Regions from separate parts of the Pseudomonas khavaziana genome, predicted to be linked through region 3. Evidence: predicted binding sites of a transcription regulator. Region 3 holds the regulator's gene; each other region holds the start of a gene.
The links. Region 3 encodes FliA, which starts transcription of late flagellar genes. Its sites were predicted from a motif close to CTAAAGTTTNNNNNNNNNNNGCCGNTAA; they were not measured.
Positions count from the first base shown of each region.

Region 1: a site for FliA is predicted at 3,984-4,011, ahead of motA (flagellar motor stator protein MotA). Genes of this name have one in related genera too.
Region 2: a site for FliA is predicted at 5,230-5,257, ahead of QYQ93_RS13775 (methyl-accepting chemotaxis protein). Genes of this name have one in related genera too.

Region 1 is NZ_CP129946.1:782,820-790,336, forward strand. Features, by position in the region: gene serB (phosphoserine phosphatase SerB) at 1-495, shown strand, start outside; gene asd (archaetidylserine decarboxylase) at 628-1,488, opposite strand; gene QYQ93_RS03395 (rhodanese-like domain-containing protein) at 1,504-2,319, opposite strand; gene QYQ93_RS03400 (HDOD domain-containing protein) at 2,377-3,912, opposite strand; gene motA (flagellar motor stator protein MotA) at 4,079-4,930, shown strand; gene motB (flagellar motor protein MotB) at 4,934-5,953, shown strand; gene rsgA (small ribosomal subunit biogenesis GTPase RsgA) at 6,122-7,153, opposite strand; gene orn (oligoribonuclease) at 7,262-7,517, shown strand, end outside.
Region 2 is NZ_CP129946.1:3,136,914-3,144,430, forward strand. Features, by position in the region: gene xth (exodeoxyribonuclease III) at 1-637, shown strand, start outside; gene QYQ93_RS13760 (FAD-dependent oxidoreductase) at 634-2,151, opposite strand; gene QYQ93_RS13765 (AAA family ATPase) at 2,237-2,767, opposite strand; gene pnuC (nicotinamide riboside transporter PnuC) at 2,764-3,327, opposite strand; gene QYQ93_RS13775 (methyl-accepting chemotaxis protein) at 3,529-5,163, opposite strand; gene QYQ93_RS13780 (undecaprenyl-diphosphate phosphatase) at 5,391-6,221, shown strand; gene QYQ93_RS13785 (DUF1294 domain-containing protein) at 6,218-6,601, shown strand; gene QYQ93_RS13790 (amidase) at 6,642-7,517, shown strand, end outside.
Region 3 is NZ_CP129946.1:4,627,052-4,634,568, forward strand. Features, by position in the region: gene QYQ93_RS20505 (chemotaxis protein CheA) at 1-1,622, opposite strand, end outside; gene QYQ93_RS20510 (protein phosphatase CheZ) at 1,634-2,422, opposite strand; gene QYQ93_RS20515 (chemotaxis response regulator CheY) at 2,441-2,815, opposite strand; gene fliA (RNA polymerase sigma factor FliA) at 2,985-3,725, opposite strand; gene fleN (flagellar synthesis regulator FleN) at 3,722-4,555, opposite strand; gene flhF (flagellar biosynthesis protein FlhF) at 4,661-5,977, opposite strand; gene flhA (flagellar biosynthesis protein FlhA) at 5,989-7,517, opposite strand, start outside.

The DNA.
Region 1 (7,517 bases), 2.5 Mb from region 3:
CGTCTGGCGTTGCTCAAGGGCCTGGACGTGAGTGTGCTGGATTCCATCGGCGCGTCACTGCGCCTGACCGAGGGTGCCGAGGTTCTGTTCGCCGAACTCAAGCGCCTGGGCTACAAGACCGCCATCCTGTCGGGCGGCTTCACCTACTTCGCCAAGCAGTTGCAGGCGAAGTTGGGCATTGACTATGTATTCGCCAACGAGCTGGAAGTGGTGGATGGCAAGGTGACCGGAGTGGCCGTCGAGCCGATTGTCGATGCGCAGCGCAAGGCGGATCTGCTCAAGGAACTGGCCCACAAGGAAGGCTTGCGGCTGGAGCAGACCATTGCGGTCGGCGATGGCGCCAATGACCTGCCGATGCTGGCGATTGCCGGGCTGGGTGTGGCGTTTCGCGCCAAGCCGTTGGTCAAGCAATCGGCCAAGCAAGCGATCTCGACCTTGGGTCTGGATGGCGTGCTGTATCTGCTGGGCTTGCGCGACCGCGACGGTCAGGTCTAATTGACGAAATGCGGTCAAAAATGTGGGAGGGGGCTTGCTCCCGATGGCGGTATTCCAGTCAGAGATGTATAGACTATTCCACCGCCATCGGGAGCGAGCCCCCTCCCACATTTGATCTTTGCAGTTTTCAGATCAGGCTTTAGGCAGTGCGATAGCCTGGCCCATCTGCACTGGCGCACCCGCCAGCAACGCTTCGGTCCACTTCACCTGGTCCGGACCGAACAGCACGATGGCGGTCGAGCCCAGCTTGAAGCGACCCATCTCTGCACCCTTTTCCAAATGAATCGGCGCGCGGGCAGCTTCGTCATAGCGGAAGGTTTTCAGCTCGCGCTTGGGTGGCGTGACCAGGCCGGCCCACACGGTTTCAATCGACGCCACGATCATAGCGCCCACCAACACCACCGCCATCGGGCCGCGTTCGGTGTCGAACAGGCAGACCGCCCGCTCGTTACGCGCAAACAGCTCCGGCACGTTTTCAGCGGTGGTCTGGTTGACCGAGAAAATCCGCCCTGGCACGTACACCATCTCGCGCAAGGTACCGGCCAGTGGCATGTGCACGCGGTGGTAGTCCTTCGGCGACAGATAAATAGTGGCGAAGTCGCCACCCATGAATGGAGCAGCCAGCGCCGCGTCACCGCCGAGCAATTCCAGCACACTGAAGCTGTGGCCCTTGGCCTGGAAGATGCGGCCATGCTCGATCGGGCCTACCTGGCTGACGGCGCCGTCGGCCGGGCTGAGTACCGCGCCTGGGGTCGGGTCCAGCGGGCGGGCGTCGTCTTTCAAGGCGCGGGTGAAGAAGGCGTTGAAGTGCTCGTAGGCGGTCAGGTCTTCCACCAGGGCCTGGGACATGTCCACCTGATAGCGCTTGGCGAACCAGGCGGTGAAGGCGTTCTTGAACCAGCGCACGCGGCACTCGGCAACGCAGCCGGCCAAGCGCGAGAGCAAGTGGTGTGGGAGCAAATACTGGCTGAGGATAAACAACTGCTTTTTCATAACTGTCCTTAAACCTTAAATCTCAACGGGGGTGTCGGGGTGGTTGCCCCATTCGCCCCAGGAACCGGCATAACCTTTGACTCGCGGATAACCGAGCGCCTTGGCCACCAGGTAGGTGAAGCCAGAGCGGTGGTGAGTCTGGCAATGGGTGATGATTTCTTTGTCGCGGGTCAGCCCGAGGTCTTCGAGGACCTGCGGCATGTCACGGCGGATACGCAGGTTGCGCGCCTTGTCCATGCCGGCGGTCCATTCGAAATTCACTGCACCGGGGATGTGACCGCCCTTGGCCGCGAGCACTTTCTCGCCGGAATATTCCAGCGGGCCACGGGCGTCCCAGATACCCAGGTCGGTGGCACCGAGACGGCTTTGCAGGTATTCGCGGGTTGCGGTGGGGCCATCGTGCAGCGTGAGGCTGACCGGGCCGCCGACCGGTGCGGGTACATCGGTGGAGAGCGGTAGTTTTTCCTCCAGCCACGCCAGCAGGCCGCCGTCCAGGTAGTGATATTTCGGATGGCCGATCACGTCGAGCATCCAGATAAAGCGCCCGGCCCAGCCGCCGCCTTCGTCGTCATAGACCACGTAGGTCGCGTCCGGGGTGTGGCCCAGTTCGCCGAACAGTTTTTCCAGGTCGGCTTGGCTGGGCAGCAGGCCGGGTGCCGGTGGCTGGCCCAGTTGGGTGCGTTTGGGGTCAACGAAATGCGCGCCGGGGATATGCCCTGCGGCGTAGCGGGCGGCACTGGTGAGGTCCACCACAATCAGGTGTTTGGCATCAAGGCGGCCAAGCAGGTCGCTGGATTCGATCACCAGCGGCAAGCCAGAGAAGTCAGGCATGTGAGGTCTCCTGGGCACAAATGTTGGCGATTAAAGACCGCGATTGTAGCGCAAGCATCAGGCGCTGCGGTTGGTAAAGCTGTGCAGGGCCTTTTCGATGCATTGGGCGGTTTTGCCGAACGCCTGCACGGTGGTTTCCGAGAATGGCCCGCCGCCCTGGTCCGCGACGATCAGCATTACCACGCGGCCGTTGCAGCTCAAAGAGCGCAGCAGCAAGTGCTCGCCGGTAAACAAGCGGCGCAGGACCGGCGGCAGCAGGGCTGAGAACTGCGCATGGTTGTCGGGGCTGAGCCGCACCTGGGCGGATTTTTCCAGCAGGCGTTGCAGCAATGTGCTGTTGACCACATCCAGGCTCAGGTGTGCGGCGTCCTTGGGCAGCCCATCGGCCTGGTGCACGCGCAAGGTACTCAGGGCGCGGTCGGCCATGAACAGCAAAACCCGCTGCATACCGCTGGCTACCAAGGCGCTCTTGGCGCAGGTGGTCAGGTGCATGGCATTGGCGAAACGATTTGGCTCGACCAGCAGTTCCGTACAGTGTTTGCGCCACACCGCAAGGGACTCGGCGGTGGGCGGCGGCGCTGGCAGCAGGCCGCGATGGACCTTCTGCACATGCCACGGCCAGATCAGCGACAGCGCCGGGTGCCAGAGGTCGGGCATCAAGGTGGTGCGTGCGCTGGTCACAGCTTGCTGGTGCACCTGCTGTTGCACGTCACTCAATGGCACCTGCAGGTACAAGGCGGTCAGGTATTGCCAACGCTCGGTGTGCGGGCAAGTCCAGGATTCCTGGGCCGACATCGCCAGGCCGTTGGCCAGCAGCACGGTGTTGGCCGGCTGGTTCAGCCAGCGGCGCAGGTTGGGCTCGGCATCGAGCAGTTGCTGGTGGCGCAGGGCATCGTCTTCGCGGGCAATGTGCAGCGCCTTGACCAGCAAACGCTGCTCCTCTAACAACAGCTTGTAGCCCTGTGACACCCAGATCGGCAGGTGCCAGGCTTCGGTCAGGCCCAGGCACAGATCGAGCAAGCGCACGCCGAACAGCTCCTGCTCGACATGGCGCGCCGACTGGCCTTTATGGATAACCCGCAGTTCCCATTCCTCCAACAGCTTGGGGAAGGCGACGGCCATCGGCCACAGCGGCGACAGAAACAGCAGGCTGCCCCAGTGGATGTCCTGCCACAACCGCGCCAAGCGGCTGCCGAACAAACCGTTGGCTTGCTGGGACGCATGCTGGCTCACCAATAGCAATTGGCGCAACGCAACAGGGATTTCCTGGGCTGGCACTGAGGGCAGGCGCGCCAGCAGTTCCTCTGCACGCTCGAGGCCGAGGCGATTAAGCGCGACTTCGAGGTTTTCCGCAGGTTCGGCCAGGCTGCCATGGGTTTGACTGTTGGCTTCGCGCATCACGCTGAGCACCAGGGCCGGGCTGTTCTGCATCAGTTCGGCAATATCTCGCAATGAACTGCGACTATCGCGAATGGCCTTGCATACGCGTTCATGGCTGGCCTGGGGCACTGGCAGCAAAACATCGTCCAGGCGCTTGATCCAAGCGGCGAGGGTGGTGGGTTTTGCATTGGATACGGTCGTTTCGTTTGCCATGATTGGGGCGCGATCATCACTTGCGTTTAACACGCCCGGAACGGGCTGAATTGGCTTTTCGCCTTAACGGGCTATAGTCTGGCGCAGTTTTGCCGATAAGTAGAACAAGAGTTTTCCGCAACACCCAATATGTCCATGAACCCGACGGCGCAAGTACCCATCTCCTATGGCTAAAATTATCGGCATCATTGTCGTCATCGCAAGTGTGCTCGGAGGGTACGTCCTCTCCCACGGTAAAATCGCCGCGTTGATTCAACCTTTCGAAGTGCTGATTATCGGCGGCGCGGCGTTTGGCGCATTCTTGCAGGCCAACCCCGGCTACATGACCATGCATGTGATCAAGAAGTCGCTGGGGATGTTCAGTTCGCGCTTTTCCCACACCTTCTATCTGGAGGTGCTGGGGCTGGTCTACGAGATCCTCAACAAGAGCCGCCGTGAAGGCATGATGGCGATCGAGGGCGATATCGAAGACGCCGCCGCCAGCCCGATTTTCGCCAAATACCCGGCGGTGCTCAAAGACGAGCGCATGACTGCGTATATCTGTGATTATTTGCGCATCATGTCGTCCGGCAATATGGCGCCCCACGAGCTGGAAGGCCTGTTCGACATGGAACTGTTCAGCCTCAAGGAAGAGCTGGAGCATCCGTCCCACGCCGTGACCGGCATCGCCGACGGCATGCCGGGCTTTGGTATTGTCGCCGCGGTACTGGGTATCGTGGTGACCATGGCCTCCCTTGGCGAGGGCGACCAGGCGGCCATCGGCATGCACGTCGGCGCGGCGCTGGTGGGGACCTTCTTCGGTATCCTCGCGGCCTATGGTTTCTTTGGGCCCCTCGCCACATCCCTGGCCCATGATGCCAAGGAAGAGGTCAATCTCTATGAAGCGATCAAGGCGTGCCTGGTAGCGTCCGCGTCGGGCATGCCGCCGTCGCTGGCCGTGGAGTTCGGGCGCAAGGTGCTGTACCCCAAGCATCGCCCAAGTTTCTCCGAGCTGGAACAAGCGGTTCGCGGTCGCTAAGCCATGGAAAACAACCAGCCAATCATTATCAAGCGCGTCAAGCGCTTCGCTGCGGGGCACCATGGTGGTGCCTGGAAAATCGCCTTCGCCGACTTTGCCACGGCAATGATGGCGTTCTTCCTGGTGCTGTGGCTGATGTCTACCGCCACGCCGGAACAGAAGATCGCCATCGCCGGTTACTTCAAAGACCCGATTGGCTTTTCGGAAAGCGGCACGCCCTTCGTGATCGACCTGGGCGGCTCGCCACAGTTGGCACCTGAGCGCACCATCAACCCGGAGGTGCAGACCGAGTCGCCCCAGGAAAAAATCCCGATCGAGCGCGATACGGTTGAAACCATGGCCGAGCAGGTCGAGCAGGAGCGCCTGGAGCTGTTGCTGCAAGAATTGCAGAATAAGGTTGAAGAAAACCCGCAGTTGCTGAAATTCAAGGACCAGATTTCCTTCGAGATCACCCCCGAGGGGCTGCGCATCCAGATTACCGACGCCGCCAACCGGCCGATGTTCGACTCCGGCAGCGCGCGCTTGAAACCGTACTTTGAAGACATCCTGCTGGCCATGGCCGACACCATCAAGGCGGTGCCGAACAAGATCAGCATCAGCGGCCACACCGATGCCAAGCCTTACGCGGGCCAGGGCGATTTTGGCAACTGGGAACTCTCGGCCAACCGCGCCAACGCCGCCCGCCGTGCACTGGTGGCCGGTAGCTATCCAGACCCGCAAGTGGCGCGAGTGGTAGGTTTTGCTTCTTCGCAGTTGTTTGATCCCAAGGACCCGTTCAATCCGGTCAACCGCCGTATCGATATCGTGGTACTCACCAAAAAGGCCCAGCGTGCGATTGAGGGCGACCAGCCGCCGCCACCGACACCGACCCAGGGTGACGGCGCACCAGGCGAAGTGCCGGTTGATCCGAATGCGCTACCGCCGGAACAGCAGCCGCTGCCGGCCCATGAACTGCGGCAGAAGTTGAACCTGTTTGATGATGGCGGGGTGAAGGATCCTACGGTGCCTGCGCCGGCCTCCTAAGCTCCAGATACAACAAGGCCGCGATGATCGCGGCCTTGTTGTATTTGCTGTTTCACTGTAGGAGCGAGCTTGCTCGCGAAAAACGTCAACGATAACGCGTGTATCCAGGATGCCCGCGTTGCTCTTGGGGTCTTCGCGAGCAAGCTCGCTCCTACAGAGGCTGGCGGCTTAGTAATTGCTTTCAGGCAAACTCGCAATAATCGACCGATAGCTGTTCATTCGCTGCTGTTGCACTCGGCCATCTTCCAAGGCCTTGAGCAACGCACAGCCAGGCTCGCGGTCGTGCTTGCAGTCGCGGAAGCGGCAGGTGCCGATCAGGTCGTTGAACTCGATAAAGCCTGCCTCCACATCGCTGCGGCTGACGTGGCCCAAGCCGAATTCACGGATGCCCGGGGAGTCGATCAATTCGCCGCCGCCGGGGAAGTGGAACAGCCGCGCGGTGGTGGTGGTGTGAGTGCCCTGGCCGGACAGTTCCGACAGTGGGCCAACTCGGGTGTCGACTTCCGGCAACAGGCTGTTGACCAGCGAGGACTTGCCCACGCCGGACTGGCCGACAAACACGCTGATGCGCCCGTCCAACTGCTGTTGCAGTTGTTCCATGCCGTTGCCGTGATGGGCTGACACTTCCAGCACCGGGTAGCCCAGGGTGCGGTAGACCGCCAGCAAGGCATTGAGCGCCGGGGCGTTCTGCTCGTCGATCAGGTCGAATTTGTTCAGCAGCAGCAGCGGGCGAATACCGGCATGCTCGGCCGCGACCAGGTAGCGATCGATCAGGTTGGCATGGGGTTCGGGCAGCGGCGCGAACACGATCACGATCATGTCGACGTTGGCGGCTACCGGCTTGAGCTGGCCACGGCTGTCGGGGCGGCGCAGTTCGGTGCTGCGTGGCAATTGGGCGACGATCACGCCGATGCCCTGGTTACCGGCACGCCACACGACTTTGTCGCCGGTGACCAGCGCAGGCAGGTTGGCGCGCAGGTGGCAACGGGATACTGAGCCTGCGAGCTCGCCTTCCAGCGCCTCGACCTCGACCTGCACACCGAAGTGCGCGATCACCAGGCCGGTTTGTTCTGGGCCCAGGTCGCCGCCCTCGAGTGCTTCCACGGCGGAGGATTCACGTTTGGCGGCGCGTGCGGCGCGTTCACCTTGAATCTTTTCGATGCGCCAGTTTTGGCGACGATTGAGCTGGCGTTTGGCCATTGGTGTTCCGTGTCGATAATGCAAAGGTTAGGTAAAACGGTCGCGAGTCTAGCACGCCCCCGCCTGCTAAACTGCCTGGCTACGCCAAGGTGCCAAGAGAATCAAGCCATGCAAAACCCACAGAACCTGATTTGGATCGATCTGGAAATGACCGGTCTGAACCCCGACACCGACGTCATTATCGAGATGGCGACCATTGTCACCGACAGCAACCTCAACACCTTGGCCGAAGGTCCGGTGATCGCCATCCACCATAGTGACGCCGTGCTCGCCACCATGGATGAGTGGAACACCCGCACCCACGGTAACTCCGGCCTGACCCAACGCGTGCGCGACAGCCGCATCAGCATGGCCGAAGCCGAAG
Region 2 (7,517 bases), 1.5 Mb from region 3:
CGGCTACGGCTCGATCTGCCTGGGCCAGGCGTCGTGGAATGGCGTGGCGATCCTGGCGCGGGATGCGCAGCCCTTGGAAAGCCGGCGTGGTTTGCCCGGCGATGACAGCGACACCCAGAGCCGCTATCTCGAAGCGGCAGTGCATGGCGTGCTGGTCGGCTGCCTGTACCTGCCCAATGGCAACCCGCAACCGGGGCCGAAATTCGACTACAAACTGGCCTGGTTCGAACGCCTGATCGACTATGCCAAGGCCCTGCAAGCCAGTGAGCACCCAGTACTGCTGGCGGGGGATTTCAATGTGGTGCCCACCGACCTGGACATCTACAACCCGCGGTCCTGGCTCAAGGATGCCTTGTTGCAGCCCGAGAGCCGCGCCTGCTACCAGCGATTGCTGGAGCAGGGCTGGACCGATTCCCTGCGCCACCTGTATCCCGAAGAGCGCGTCTACACCTTCTGGGATTACTTCCGCCAGCACTGGCAGAAAAATTCCGGCCTGCGCATCGACCACCTGTTGCTCAACCCCGCGCTCAAGCCGTACTTGAAAGACGCGGGCGTCGATGCCTGGGTACGCAACGAGGCCCACGCCAGCGACCATGCGCCGACGTGGATTCAGTTGAGTACGCGCAAAAAGCGCTAACCTTCGCGAATCAACCCAAGGGCTTCGGTCTTGTTCAGCGGATGCTGCATGCGCTGGGACAGGCGTGCCATCGCCTGTGGGTATTCGCAGGCGACCACCGCTTCCACCTGATCGTCATGGCAGAGCAGGGCAATGAAGTGATGTCGCTGCAAGTCGCCCTCGATGTGCAGGCGGTTCCAGTGCTGTGCATGGCCGAGCACCTCGAACGTCTTGCCAAAGTGGTAGGTCCAGAAGAAGGGCACGTCAGCATAGGTCTGGGCGCCGCCGAGCATGTTGCGTGCCGCCAGCACCCCCAGCTGTTGGGCCAGGCGCCAGTGTTCGATGCGCGTTGGCTGGTGGTTCCAAGGGAAGGTCAGGTTATCGCCGGCCGCCCATAACCCAGGGGCGGCTTGCAGGTGGTGATCGGCCAGGAGCGATTGGTCTTCGGCTTTACTGACACCCTCGATAAAACCTGTGGCAGGCGTTACGCCGACGCCGATCACCACCAGGTCGGCCGCCAGTCGTTTGCCGTTTTTCAGCAGTACCGTACCGACAGCGCCGTGGCCGTCCAGGCTTACCGGCTCGGTATTGCTGTGGAAGATCACGCCATTGTCTTCATGCAACTGTCGCAGGGCGGCGCCGATGCGCCGGCCCAATTGCGCGGCAAGTGGAATGTCATGGCGGCTGACCACTTGCACCACCAGGCCGCGCTGGCGCAGGGCCGATGCGGCTTCCAGGCCGATAAAGCTGTCGCCGATGATCACTGCGCAGGCTGCAGACTCTGCGGCCGCGTCGATGCGTGCGGCATCTTCGCGGCTGCGTAGCACGAATACGTTGCTCAACACGGCGCCGGGAATATCCAGTGACTGCGGCTGGCCGCCGGTGGCAAGCAGCGCGGCGTCGTAGTCGAAGTGGCGGCCGTCGGCCAGCTCGATGCGCTTGGCAACGGCATCCAGGTGTTGCACCTCACCCTGGATACCGAGGTCGTCGAAGGGCGCGTCTTCCAGCAGGGGTGGCGTATCCTGCGGCGCCATTTGCCCTGCGACCACGAATTTGCTCAAGGCGGTGCGGTCGTAGGCCGGCGCCGATTCGCGGTCGATCCACAGCAGGCGCCCAGTAAAACCCTCGCGGCGCAAGGTGGCGACCGCTGCGGTACCGGCCGCACCCGCGCCGATCACCGCGAAGCAACGCGAGTCATCGACCACGGCCGTGGGTGCAGGGTCAAGCGGCGCGTCACCGACACTGACCACACCATCGCGAACCTGCACCGGGTATTGCTTGAGCGCCACCAAGGCTGGCGGTTCGAGCACCGCCCCATTGGCCACGGCAAAGGTTGCCTTGTGCCAGGGGCAGACGATGCGGCCTTGGCAGATAACGCCTTCTTCCAGTGGCGCGCCGGCATGGGGGCAATCGGCCTGGAAGGCGCGTACCTGGCCTCCACTGCATACCAGTAACAGCGAGTGCGCCGCCGTTTCGACGCGAACGCCACGGTTCTCGGGCAAATTGATCAGGCGGGCAACGATGCGCATATTCATAGGCCAGTCTCCTTTGAAAGGTTGACTGGCGGTCACAGCGATGGACTGCGTTGACCCGACGGTCGGTGCCGGTGGCGGTGCGTTGCTACACAGGTTGGGCGAGCAGTCGCTCTACCGCAGCAAATGCCGCCGTGCGGCGGTCTTGCCAGCTTCCGCGAATCACTAGCATCGGCTGCCGATGCTGCTGCATCCAGTCCAGGCTCGCCTGAAAAAATGCGCGGCGGTCCTCAAGTTCCGGCTGGCAGCGCTGGCCGTCGGCGCTCCATTGCACATCCTCGGGAGAGAGCAGCAGGTGCAGGTCGTAATGCCGTGCCAGCAGTTCGCTGTCGAGCCAGCCGGGATAGTCGCCGAACAGGGTCTGGCTCCACAGTTTGTTGGCCAGCAGGTGCGTGTCGAGCACCAGCAGGCCAGGGCGTTCGGCGCGGGCAGCGTCTTCCCATTCCAGCTGGCCACGGGCAATCGCCGGGATATCCGCCAGGCAGGTGTCACGCTGATGATGATCGATGAAATAGCGCACGTACTCGCCGACCATCAGCCCGCCGAAGTGTGCGTGCAACTCGGCAGCCAGCCAGCTTTTACCACTGGATTCCGGGCCTGCCAGCACTACCACCTTCATGGCTGCAACGCCGGGTCGGCGCGCCATTCACGCCAGCCTTGCACAGCGATGGCGGTGAACAGCGCGTAGAGCGCGGCGGTGAGGTAGAGGCCTTTGTAGAGGAAGAGCCCGACGAATATTACATCCACCACAATCCACAACGGCCAGCACTGCAGGCGTTTTTGCGCCATCCACATTTGCGCCACCAGGCTGAAACCGGTAAGGGCCGCGTCGAGCCATGGCTGTGCGGCGTCGGTCCAGTGGGCCATGGCGGCGCCGAGCAACAAGCTGCCAACGGTGCCCACGGCCAGGCTGGTCATGATCGCAGGTACCCCCAGGCGGGTGACCTGGCGACCCTGCCTGACCTCGCCGGCGCGGGTCCACTGCCACCAGCCATAGACCTGCAACGCGGCGTAGACCACCTGCAGCAGCATGTCGGAGTAAAGTTTTACCTCGAAGAATACCCAGGTGTAGAGCAGCACCATCACCAGGCCGATGGGCCAGCACCAGGGGTTCTGCTTGACCGTCAGCCAGACAGCGATCACCCCCAGGGCGGCGGCGAACAGTTCAAGCCCGGACATGGTGGATCCTTGGGAAGTGGGAGAGGGCGGTGATTGTACCTAGAGGTCAGCGATCTTCAAACTTGCGTGCAATGGGCATACATCGTACAAAAACGTGGGGGCTTGCTCCCGATTGCGGTGGGTCAGTCAGCTCATCTGCAACTGACCCCACAATCGGGAGCACGTCGAATCGTCGCACCGCCCCTCTCACAGTTGCCGGCGCTAGATTCGGAATTGGCGCAGCAACCCATCAAGCTGCTCACTCAACCCACGCAACTGCCCACTCGCCACGCTGGATTGTTCCGCCGCCAGCGCCGTGCTGTGGGACAACCCCGCGGCCTGGGTGACGTTCTGGTTGATATCTTCGACCACATGGGCCTGTTGCAGGGTGGCGCTGGCAATCGAAGCGTTCAAACCGTTGAGGTTGTGCAGCGCCTGGCCGATGGCGGTGAGGCTGGCCCCCGCCTGGCCGGCCTGTTCGATGGTCAGTTGCGAGGCGCTGTGGCTGTCGCTGATGACCTTGACCGCTGCTTCCGAGTGACCTTGCAGGCGCTCGATCATTGCCTGGATTTCGGCGGTGGATTTCTGCGTACGCTGGGCCAGCAGGCGCACCTCATCAGCGACCACCGCAAACCCACGGCCCTGTTCGCCGGCGCGGGCGGCTTCAATGGCGGCGTTCAGGGCGAGCAGGTTGGTCTGGTCGGCGATGGAGCGGATCACTTCGAGGACGCCGCCAATCTGCGTGCTTTCGCTGGAGAGCGTGCGAATCACCTCTACGGCCTGGCTGATAGTGCTGGAGAGCTGATCGATCTGTTGCAAACTGCCATCGATGTTGACCTGGCCCTGTTGCGCCTGGGCCTGGGCATCGCGCATTTCGCTGGCGGCGTGTTCGGCATTCTTCGCCACGTCCTGCACGCCGTAGGTGACTTCATTGATAGCGGTAGCCACCAGCTCCATCTGCTGCGATTGCTGCTGGCTACGGTCGTGGGCCTGGCTGGCGTTGTGGCCCAGCTCCGTGGACGACTGGCCCAGGGCGGTCGCGCATACCTGCAATTGTCCAACCACCTGGCGCAACTTGGCGGTGAAACTGTTGAAATGCCGGGCCAGTTGGGTGAGCTCGTCGCTGCCGTGGGTATCTAGGCTGCGGGTCAGGTCGCTTTCGCCGCTGGCGATATTGCCCATGGCGTTCACCGCCGCCTGTAACGGCTGCACGATACTGCGGGCAATCAGCGATACCAGCAGACCCATGACCAGCGCGATGCCTAGCACAATGAACGAGGCTTTCCACACCTGAGCGTTGAATTCAGCCTGCACGTCGTCCACATACACGCCGGAACCGATAATCCAGCCCCAGGGTTCGAACAGCTGGATATAAGAGGTTTTTTCCACCGGTGCTTCGGCCCCAGGTTTCGGCCAGCGGTAGTTGACGATGCCGGCGCCCTTGGCCTTGGCCAGGCTCACGAACTCGTTGAATACGGCAAAGCCGTCCGGGTCGCGAATCGCCGAGAGGTTCTGGCCATCGAGCTTGGGGTTGGCCGCGTGCATGATCATCACGGGGGTGAGGTCGTTGATCCAGAAGTAATCATCGTGGTCATAGCGCAGCCCGCGCACGGCGCTGAGGGCTTGCTGCTGCGCGGCATCACGGGTCAGTACGCCGGTCTTTTCCAGGTTCTGGTAATAGCTGAGCACGCCGCTGGCGGTCTGCACCACATGCTGGGTCTGTTGGCGCTTGGCCTGGTAAAGATCGCCACGGATCTGGTTGAGCATCAGCAGCCCCAAGGCCAGCAGCATCAACACGGCGACTATCAGGATCAGCCAAAGGCGGCGGCTGATCGACATGCTGCGCAAACTGTTCATCGTCCTGTCACTCCATGCTCTTTATAATTGTGGTGCTGCTTCGAGATTTCCGGCGTGTCTGATAGGCTTTCGGCCCGGAATCGGAAAACCTGAGTACTGCCTGATTTTTCACGGAATTTTTGCAGACCGGCGTTGAGAATCAACTGCGGGCGCTTGAGTGCGCTCGTCGTCAGTGAACTTTAAAAAAACTTAAGAGGCATGCCACGCGCGTGACCTTTGGAGACAGCATGGATTTTTGGACCGCCATACAGGCATTGATTCTCGGCATCGTCGAGGGGCTGACGGAGTTCCTGCCGATCTCCAGCACCGGCCACCAGATCATCGTTGCCGACCTGATCAATTTCGGCGGCGAACGTTTCGAAGCCTTCAATATCATCATCCAGCTCGGTGCGATCCTCGCCGTGGTCTGGGAGTTTCGCCGCAAGATCCTCGACGTGGTCACCGGCCTGCCGACCCAGCCCAAGGCCCGGCGCTTCACCGTCAACCTGATCATCGCCGTGTTGCCTGCGGTGGTACTGGGGGTGATTTTTGCCGACCTGATCAAGCACTACCTGTTCAACCCGATCACCGTCGCCACCGCCCTGGTGGTGGGTGGTGTGATTATGTTGTGGGCCGAGCGCCGCCAGCACGCGGTGCGCGCTGAAACCGTAGATGACATTACCTGGAAAGACGCCCTCAAGGTTGGCCTGGCCCAGTGCCTGGCGATGATCCCGGGTACTTCGCGCTCCGGTGCGACGATTATCGGCGGCCTGCTGTTCGGCCTGTCGCGCAAGACCGCTACCGAGTTTTCATTCTTCCTGGCCATGCCGACCATGGTCGGTGCGGCGGTGTACTCGGGCTACAAGTACCGTGACCTGTTCCAGCCGGCCGACCTGCCGGTATTCGCCATTGGCTTTGTCACCTCGTTCATCTTCGCGATGATCGCGGTCAAGGCGTTGCTCAAATTCATCGCCAGCCACAGCTACGCGGCGTTTGCCTGGTACCGGATCGCCTTTGGCCTGGTGATCCTGGCGACCTGGCAGTTCGGCTGGATCGACTGGACAGCGGTCAAGCCATGAGCATCCAGCACCCACGCCTGAAAGCATCTATTTTTGTGCTGCTGTGCGCCGCACCGCTGTTGGGCTCGGCGTTGCTGTGGTATCGCGGCGAGACGGTGATCCCGTTGGCGGCGTATGGCCTGGTCAGCGTGGTGGCGTTTTTCCTGTACTGGAGCGACAAGCGCAAGGCCCAGACCGAAGGCTGGCGTACCCCGGAAAACATCCTGCATGCCGTCGAGCTGGCGGGCGGTTGGCCGGGGGCGTTGATCGCCCAGCAGGTGTTCCGGCACAAGACGCGCAAGGTGTCCTATCAGGTGCTGTTCTGGGTCATCGTGCTGTTGCACCAGGTGTTCTGGCTGGATCAGCTAGTGCTGGGCGGTACGCTGCTATCGATTCTGTAGGGGCCTGCTCAACGCACTGGCACGCATTGGGATAATACGAATGTCATGCTCTGATTCATTGCTACGCCACTCGGCGACTGAGCTTGCGACGCTGATCCAGCAACGCAAGCTCACCTCTACGGCTGTTGTGTCGGCCTATCTCGCCCGCATTGAAGCGCTCAATCCATCGATCAACGCCCTGGTGCAAGTGCGCATGCAGGCGGCGCTGGCCGATGCCTGGGCGGCGGATCGTGCACTGGCTCAAGGCAACTGCCGGGGCCCGCTGCATGGTGTGCCATTTACCGTCAAGGATGTGTTCGATACCCAGGGCGTGATATCGGCAGTGGGTCTGACTGATCGGGCTGACTATCTGCCGAAGCAGGACGCCGTGGTGGTCACACGCATGAAGGCCGCCGGTGGCATTCTGCTGGGTAAGAGCAACTGCCCGCCGGGTGGTGGCGGTGGGGTGACCGACAACCCTGTCTACGGCGCGACGCGCAATCCCCATGCGCTGTCCCATAGCCCTGGCGGCAGCAGCGGTGGCGAAGCAGCGGCGATTGCCGCAGGCCTCTCACCCTTGGGGCTGGGCAGTGATTCCGGCGGCAGCCTGCGAGTGCCTGCGCATTTTTGCGGTATCTGCACGTTGAAGCCCACCAGCGGCCGAGTTCCCAATACCGGCGTTTTTGATCACCCAGGCGGTTTGAGCGACCCCCGCAGCCAGATCGGCCCGATGGCCCGGTATGTGGACGACCTGGCGCTGGTGCTCCGGGTGATTGCCGGTGAGGATGGGCGCGATTCAGGGGTGATTCCAATGCCGCTGCACGATGCGCCTGTTCAGGGCGTCAGCGGGTTGAAGATCGCGTGGTACAGCGACGGCGGCATTGAGCCCGTTGACTCGCTCACTGAGGCCATGCTGCAAGCCGTCGCCGATCACCTG
Region 3 (7,517 bases):
TAGCACTCGGTGTCGGTCAGGCGGTCGGCGGCGTCCTTGTCCATCACGCCGCGCTTGACGGCGATGCCCCGCAGGATGTTCGGGTCCATGCCTTTGCCGTCATCGGTGATCGACAGCAAGATATGGTCGCCTTCCTGCTCCGCCGCCAGGATCACTTTGCCGTTGCGGGACTTGCCCGAGGCTTCGCGTTCTTCCGGGGTTTCGATGCCATGGTCGACGGCGTTGCGCACCAAGTGGACCAGCGGGTCGGCCAGGGCCTCGACCAGGTTCTTGTCGAGGTCGGTTTCTTCGCCCACCAGTTCCAGGTTGATTTCTTTCTTGAGCTGGCGCGCCAGGTCGCGAACCAAGCGCGGGAAACGGCCGAAGACTTTCTTGATCGGCTGCATCCGTGTCTTCATCACGGCGGTCTGCAAGTCAGCGGTGACCACATCGAGGTTCGACACGGCCTTCTGCATGGCTTCGTCGCCGCTGTTCAGGCCCAGGCGCACCAGGCGGTTACGCACCAGCACCAGTTCGCCAACCATGTTCATGATGTCGTCCAGGCGCGCGGTATCCACGCGCACGGTGGTTTCGGCTTCACTGGCGGGCTTTTCCGCCGCCGCCGGTGCCGCTGCGCGCGCAGGTGCCGGGGCGGCCGCTGGGGCCGGGGCTGGCTTGGCGACCGGCGCGGCAGCTTTGGCGGCAACCGGTGCGGCGGCGACCGCAGCCGCGGCAGCCGGGGCTACCTCGGTGAACTTGCCTTTGCCATGCAACTCGTCCAGCAAGGCTTCGAACTCGTGATCGGAGATCAGTCCGTCGCCGGCCGGAGCGGCGGTGCTGGCCGCTGGAGCCGCTGGAGCTGCGGCAGCAGTGGCAGCAGTGGCAGCAGTGGCGGCGACTTCCGGCAGGGCTTCGGCTACAAACGTGCCCTTGCCGTGCAGTTGGTCGAGCAATGCCTCGAATTCATCGTCGGTAATGTCGGTGCTGGCGCTGGCAGCCGGTGCTTCTGGCGCAGCGGGTGTCACGGCATCGGCTGCGAACTGGCCTTTGCCATGCAACTGGTCGAGCAGGGATTCGAATTCTGCGTCGGTAATGTCTTCGCTGGTCGGCGTGGCCACAGGCGCCGCCGGGGCTTCGGCTTCGGCCTTGACCGCATTGAGCGAATCGAGCAGCTGTTCGAACTCGCTGTCGGTCACGTCCGCCTCGGCTTGCACCACAGGTTCCGGCTCAGCTTGTGCTACCGGCGCAGCCGCAGCCGGTTCCGCCAGGCGCGCCAGGGCCGCCAGCAGTTCCGGAGTGGCCGCAGTGATCGGCGCACGTTCGCGCACTTCGCTGAACATGCCGTTGACCGCATCCAGTGCTTCTAGAATCACGTCCATCAGTTCCGAGTCGACCTGCCGCTCACCCTTGCGCAGGATGTCGAACACGTTCTCGGCGATGTGACAGCACTCCACCAGCTCATGGAGCTGGAGGAAGCCGGCGCCCCCTTTTACAGTGTGAAAACCGCGAAAAATTGCATTGAGCAGGTTCGCATCATCCGGTCGGCTTTCCAGCTCGACCAGTTGCTCGGACAGTTGCTCTAGAATTTCGCCGGCCTCTACAAGGAAATCCTGAAGGATTTCTTCATCGGCGCCGAAGCTCATGGGTGTGCTCCTTAGAAGCCTAAACTGGATAACAGGTCATCTACGTCATCCTGACCTGACATAACGTCTTCACGTTTATCGGCATGAATCTGCGGACCTTCACCCTTGGCGAGATGTTTTTGTGGATCTTTTTCCGAGAGGATCGCTTCACGGTCATGCTCGATGCCGGCAAAACGGTCGACTTGGCCGGCCATCAGCACCAATTTGAGCAAGTTGCTTTCCACTTCGGTGACCAACTGGGTCACGCGCTTGATCACCTGGCCGGTGAGGTCCTGGTAATCCTGGGCGAGCAGGATGTCGTTGAGGTTGCTGGCCACCGTGCGGTTTTCCTGCTCGCTGCGCGACAGGAAACCTTCGACCCGACGGGCCAATTCCCGAAACTCTTCAGCCCCCACTTCACGACGCATGAAGCGGCCCCAGTCAACGCTCAAGGCCTGGGCTTCGCTGGCCATGCCATTGACCAACGGCGTGGCGTTTTCCACCAGGTCCATGGTGCGGTTGGCCGCCGCCTCGGTCAGCCTGACCACATAGGACAGGCGTTCGGTGGCGTCGGTGATTTGCGAAATCTCTTCGGCCTGGGGCATGCGCGGGTCAATCTGGAAATTGACGATCGCACTGTGCAGCTCGCGTGTGAGCTTGCCCACTTCCTGATACAGGCCGCGATCACGGGTCTGGTTAAGCTCATGGATCAACTGCACCGCATCGGCGAACTGGCCTTTTTCCAGGCTGTCGACCAAGCGGTGAGCATGTTTTTTCAGGGTCGACTCGAAGTCGGCCTGCGATGATTCGTTATGCTCCATAGCTCCCCCGTGGCAGCATCAATGACCGATGCGTTCGAAGATTTTTTCAATCTTCTCTTTCAAAGCCAGTGCAGTGAATGGCTTGACCACGTAACCGTTGACCCCGGCTTGGGCGGCTTCGATGATCTGTTCACGCTTGGCTTCAGCGGTCACCATCAACACAGGCAGGCTGCGCAGTTTTTCATCGGCACGTACATGGCGCAGCAGATCGATACCGGTCATGCCCGGCATGTTCCAGTCGGTTACCAGAAAATCGATGCTGCCGCTGTTGAGGATCGGAATCGCCGTGATGCCGTCATCCGCCTCGACCGTGTTGGTGAACCCAAGGTCACGCAACAGGTTTTTTATGATCCGCCGCATCGTTGAGAAGTCATCAACGATGAGGATTTTCATGTTCTTGTCCAATTCGACCTCCAAGCAGTCTTAAACGCGCCCAGCACCTGGACGCGCCATTTCAATCAACAGGCGTTACACAAAAAGGACTGCCGGGGGCACCACGGGCCAAACCCGCGAAGGCCTATCACCTTCGCGGTATCGCGTTGCAGTGTCCCCACACTGCCTGTCAGCGCGCGCGCCACTCTCCCAACCGCCCCCGCAAGCGGGCCGCGCACTGGCTGTGCAACTGGCTGACACGCGACTCACTGACCCCCAGGACCTCACCGATTTCCTTGAGGTTCAGCTCTTCGTCGTAGTACAGCGCCAGCACCAGCCGCTCACGTTCCGGCAAGTTGGCAATCGCATCGGCCAGCGCGCCCTGGAAACGTTCGTCTTCCAGGTCGCGCGAAGGCTCCATGTGCGTACTCGCGCCGTCCTCGTGCAGCCCTTCGTGTTCGCCGTCCTGCAAGAGGTCGTCGAAACTGAACAGGCGGCTGCCCAAGGTATCGTTCAAAATCCCGTAATAATCGTCGAGACTCAATTGGAGTTCGGCCGCAACCTCATGATCTTTAGCGTCACGACCGGTTTTTGCTTCAATTGCACGAATTGCATCACTGACCATGCGCGTATTGCGGTGTACCGAACGCGGCGCCCAATCCCCTTTACGCACTTCATCGAGCATCGCGCCACGGATGCGGATGCCCGCATACGTCTCGAAACTCGCACCCTTGCTCGCGTCGTATTTGGTCGACACTTCGAGCAGGCCGATCATGCCGGCCTGGATCAGGTCCTCGACCTGCACACTGGCCGGCAGGCGCGCCAACAAGTGATAGGCAATGCGCTTGACCAGGGGCGCGTAACGCTCGATCAGTTCGCCCTGGCTGTCACGTGCCGACTTTTTGTAAAGGTTGTAGCCGCTGGATGTCATAGCACCGGTCCTGCGCTCGTCTGATGCACCAAACGCTCGACGAAAAATTCCAGATGCCCCCGGGGGTTGGCGGGCAATGGCCAGGTATCGACCTTCTGGGCAATGGCCTTGAACGCCAGTGCGCACTTGGAACGAGGGAACGCTTCGTAGACCGCACGCTGCTTTTGCACGGCCTTGCGCACACACTCGTCATAGGGAACTGCGCCGACGTATTGTAAAGCCACATCGAGGAAGCGGTCCGTGACCTTGGTCAACTTGGCGAACAGGTTGCGCCCTTCCTGCGGGCTTTGGGCCATGTTGGCCAGCACGCGGAAGCGGTTCATGCCGTAGTCACGATTAAGCAGTTTGATCAACGCGTAGGCGTCGGTGATCGAAGTGGGTTCGTCGCACACCACCAGCAGCACTTCTTGCGCGGCGCGCACAAAACTGACCACCGACTCGCCGATCCCGGCGGCAGTGTCGATCACCAGCACGTCGAGGTTGTCGCCGATATCGCTGAAGGCCTGGATCAGCCCGGCATGCTGCGCGGGGCTCAGGTGCACCATGCTCTGGGTGCCCGAGGCCGCCGGCACGATGCGGATGCCACCGGGGCCCTGGAGCAGCACATCGCGCAGCTCACAGCGGCCCTCGATCACATCGGCAAGGGTGTGTTTGGGTGTCAGCCCCAGCAGAACGTCCACGTTCGCCAAGCCCAGGTCAGCATCCAGCAGCATGACGCGACGGCCAAGCTCTGCCAGGGCCAGGGACAAATTCACTGACACGTTAGTTTTGCCGACGCCACCTTTGCCGCCGGTCACCGCGATCACCTGTACGGGATGCATGCTGCCCATTTTATTTCTTTACCTTGTCTTGCTTAGACGCAGGCTACATGGCTTGGCCGCGTGAATCGCTTGCAGACCATCGATGTAGGTACATTTCACGGTGTTCATCCTGCCTTAACCGACCCGTTTAGCCGGGTGGTGGTAAAGGTCGGCGAACATATCGGCCATCGCTTCCTCGCTAGGCTCTTCTTGCATTTGCACACTTACGGCACGGCTGACCAACTGATGACGGCGCGGCAGATGCAGATCATCCGGGATCCGCGGCCCGTCGGTCAGGTAGGCGACCGGTAATTCATGGCTGATGGCCAGGCTCAACACTTCGCCCAGGCTCGCAGTTTCATCGAGCTTGGTGAGGATGCAACCGGCCAGGCCGCAACGCTTGTAACTGTGATAAGCAGCGGTAAGAACCTGTTTCTGGCTGGTGGTTGCAAGCACCAGGTAATTTTTCGACTTGATGCCACGCCCGGCCAGGCTTTCGAGTTGCATGCGCAGCGCCGGGTCGCTGGCTTGCAGGCCGGCGGTATCAATCAGCACCACGCGCTTGCGCAGCAGCGGGTCGAGGGCATTGGCCAGGGACTGGCCCGGGTCGACGTGGGTCACCGGCACATTGAGGATGCGCCCCAGGGTCTTGAGCTGCTCCTGGGCGCCGATGCGGTAGCTGTCCATGCTCACCAGGGCGATATTCTGTGCGCCGTACTTGAGCACATAACGAGCGGCCAGCTTGGCCAGGGTGGTGGTCTTGCCCATGCCGGCAGGGCCGACCATGGCAATCACACCGCCCTCTTCCAGAGGTTCGATTTCCGGCGTCGCGATCATGCGTGCCAAGTGCGCCAGCAGCATGCGCCAGGCCTGGCGGGGTTCTTCGACTTCGGCGGTCAAGGCCAGCAAATCGCGGGACAACGGGCCGGACAGGCCGATGCGTTGCAGGCGACGCCAGAGGTTGGCCTGTTGCGGCTTGCTGCCTTGCAGTTGCGTCCAGGCCAGCGAGCCCAGCTGCACTTCGAGCAATTCGCGCAGACCGTTGAGTTCAAAGCGCATCGAGTCGAACACACGTTGGTCGACAGCGGCGGCCGGGCCTGGCGCAGCTGGACGCGGTGGCTCGATGAACGTCGGTTCTACCAGCGGCTCGGCGGCGGTCAATGGCAGGCCGGCGAACAATTGGCGATTGGTGCTGGCATCGCTGTCGCCACGCATGCTCAGTTCAGCCTGGGCCGACACAATGCGCGAGGCAGTCTTGCGCAGCTCGTCTTCGAGTTCCATGTTCGGCACACGCGGGGCCAGGGCCTGGGGCGTGTAATCCAGCGCAGCCGTCAGCTCGACACCGCCGGCAATCCGACGGTTACCGATAATCGCGGCGTCGGCGCCCAGCTCATCACGGACCAGCTTCATGGCCTGACGCATATCGGCGGCGAAAAAACGCTTAACTTGCATAACCCACTACCTCAGCCATTGGGCCCTACTGTCGCGACGATAGTCACTTGCTTATTGTCAGGAATTTCCTGGTAAGCCAACACGTGCAGATTCGGTACAGCCAGGCGTCCAAAGCGCGACAACATCGCCCGAACCGGACCGGCCACCAAAAGAATGACCGGGTTGCCCTGCATTTCCTGGCGCTGCGCGGCGTCGATCAACGAACGCTGCAGCTTTTCAGCCATGCTCGGCTCCAGCAAAACACCTTCTTCCTGGCCCTGACCGGCCTTCTGAATACTATTGAGCAATATTTGTTCCAACCTTGGCTCCAAGGTGATAACAGGCAGCTCGGACTCAATGCCTACAATGCTTTGCACGATTGCACGGGACAATCCGACGCGCACCGCCGCCACCAGAGCGGCAGTATCTTGACTCTTGGCGGCATTGTTGGCGATGGCCTCGGCAATGCTGCGAATGTCGCGCACCGGCACCTGTTCGGCCAGCAGCGCCTGCAATACCTTGAGCAATTGCGACAGCGTCAGCACGCCCGGCACCAGCTCTTCGGCCAGTTTCGGCGACGACTTGGCCAGCAAGCCCATCAATTGCTGGACTTCCTCATGGCCGATCAGCTCGTGGGAGTGCTTGTAGAGAATCTGGTTGAGGTGGGTGGCGACCACCGTACTGGCATCGACCACGGTGTAACCCAGGGACTGGGCCTGGCTGCGCTGGCTGACTTCGATCCACACCGCTTCCAGGCCAAAAGCCGGATCTTTGGCGGTGATGCCGTTGAGGGTACCGAACACCTGGCCGGGGTTGATCGCCAGTTCGCGGTCCGGGTAGATCTCGGCTTCGGCCAGGATCACCCCCATAAGGGTCAGGCGGTAGGCACTGGGGGCCAGGTCGAGGTTGTCGCGGATATGCACGGTGGGCATCAAAAAGCCCAGGTCCTGGGACAGCTTCTTGCGCACGCCCTTGATCCGCGCCAGCAATTGCCCGCCTTGGTTGCGGTCCACCAACGGGATCAGGCGGTAGCCGACTTCCAGGCCGATCATGTCGATCGGGGTCACGTCATCCCAGCCCAACTCCTTGGTTTCCTGGGCGCGGGCCGGGGATGGCAGCAGTTCCTGCTGGCGTGCAACCTCCTGCAGGGCCTGGACCTTGACCTGGTTCTGCTTTTTCCAGAACAGGTAGGCACCGCCACCGGCCAAGGCCGCCATGGTCAGGAACGACACGTGGGGCATGCCCGGCACGATGCCCATGATCGCCATGATGCCCGCCGCCACGGCCAAGGCCTTGGGAGACGCGAACATCTGCCGGCTGATCTGCTTGCCCATGTCTTCGGAGCCCGAAGCACGGGTGACCATGATGGCCGCCGCTGTGGATAACAACAGTGATGGCAATTGCGCCACTAAACCGTCACCGATGGTCAGCAAGGCGTACACCTTGCCGGCATCGCCGAAGGTCATGCCGTGCTGGAAGATACCGACTGCAATACCGCCGATCAGGTTGATAAACAGAATCAACAGGCCGGCGATGGCGTCACCGCGCACAAATTTGCTCG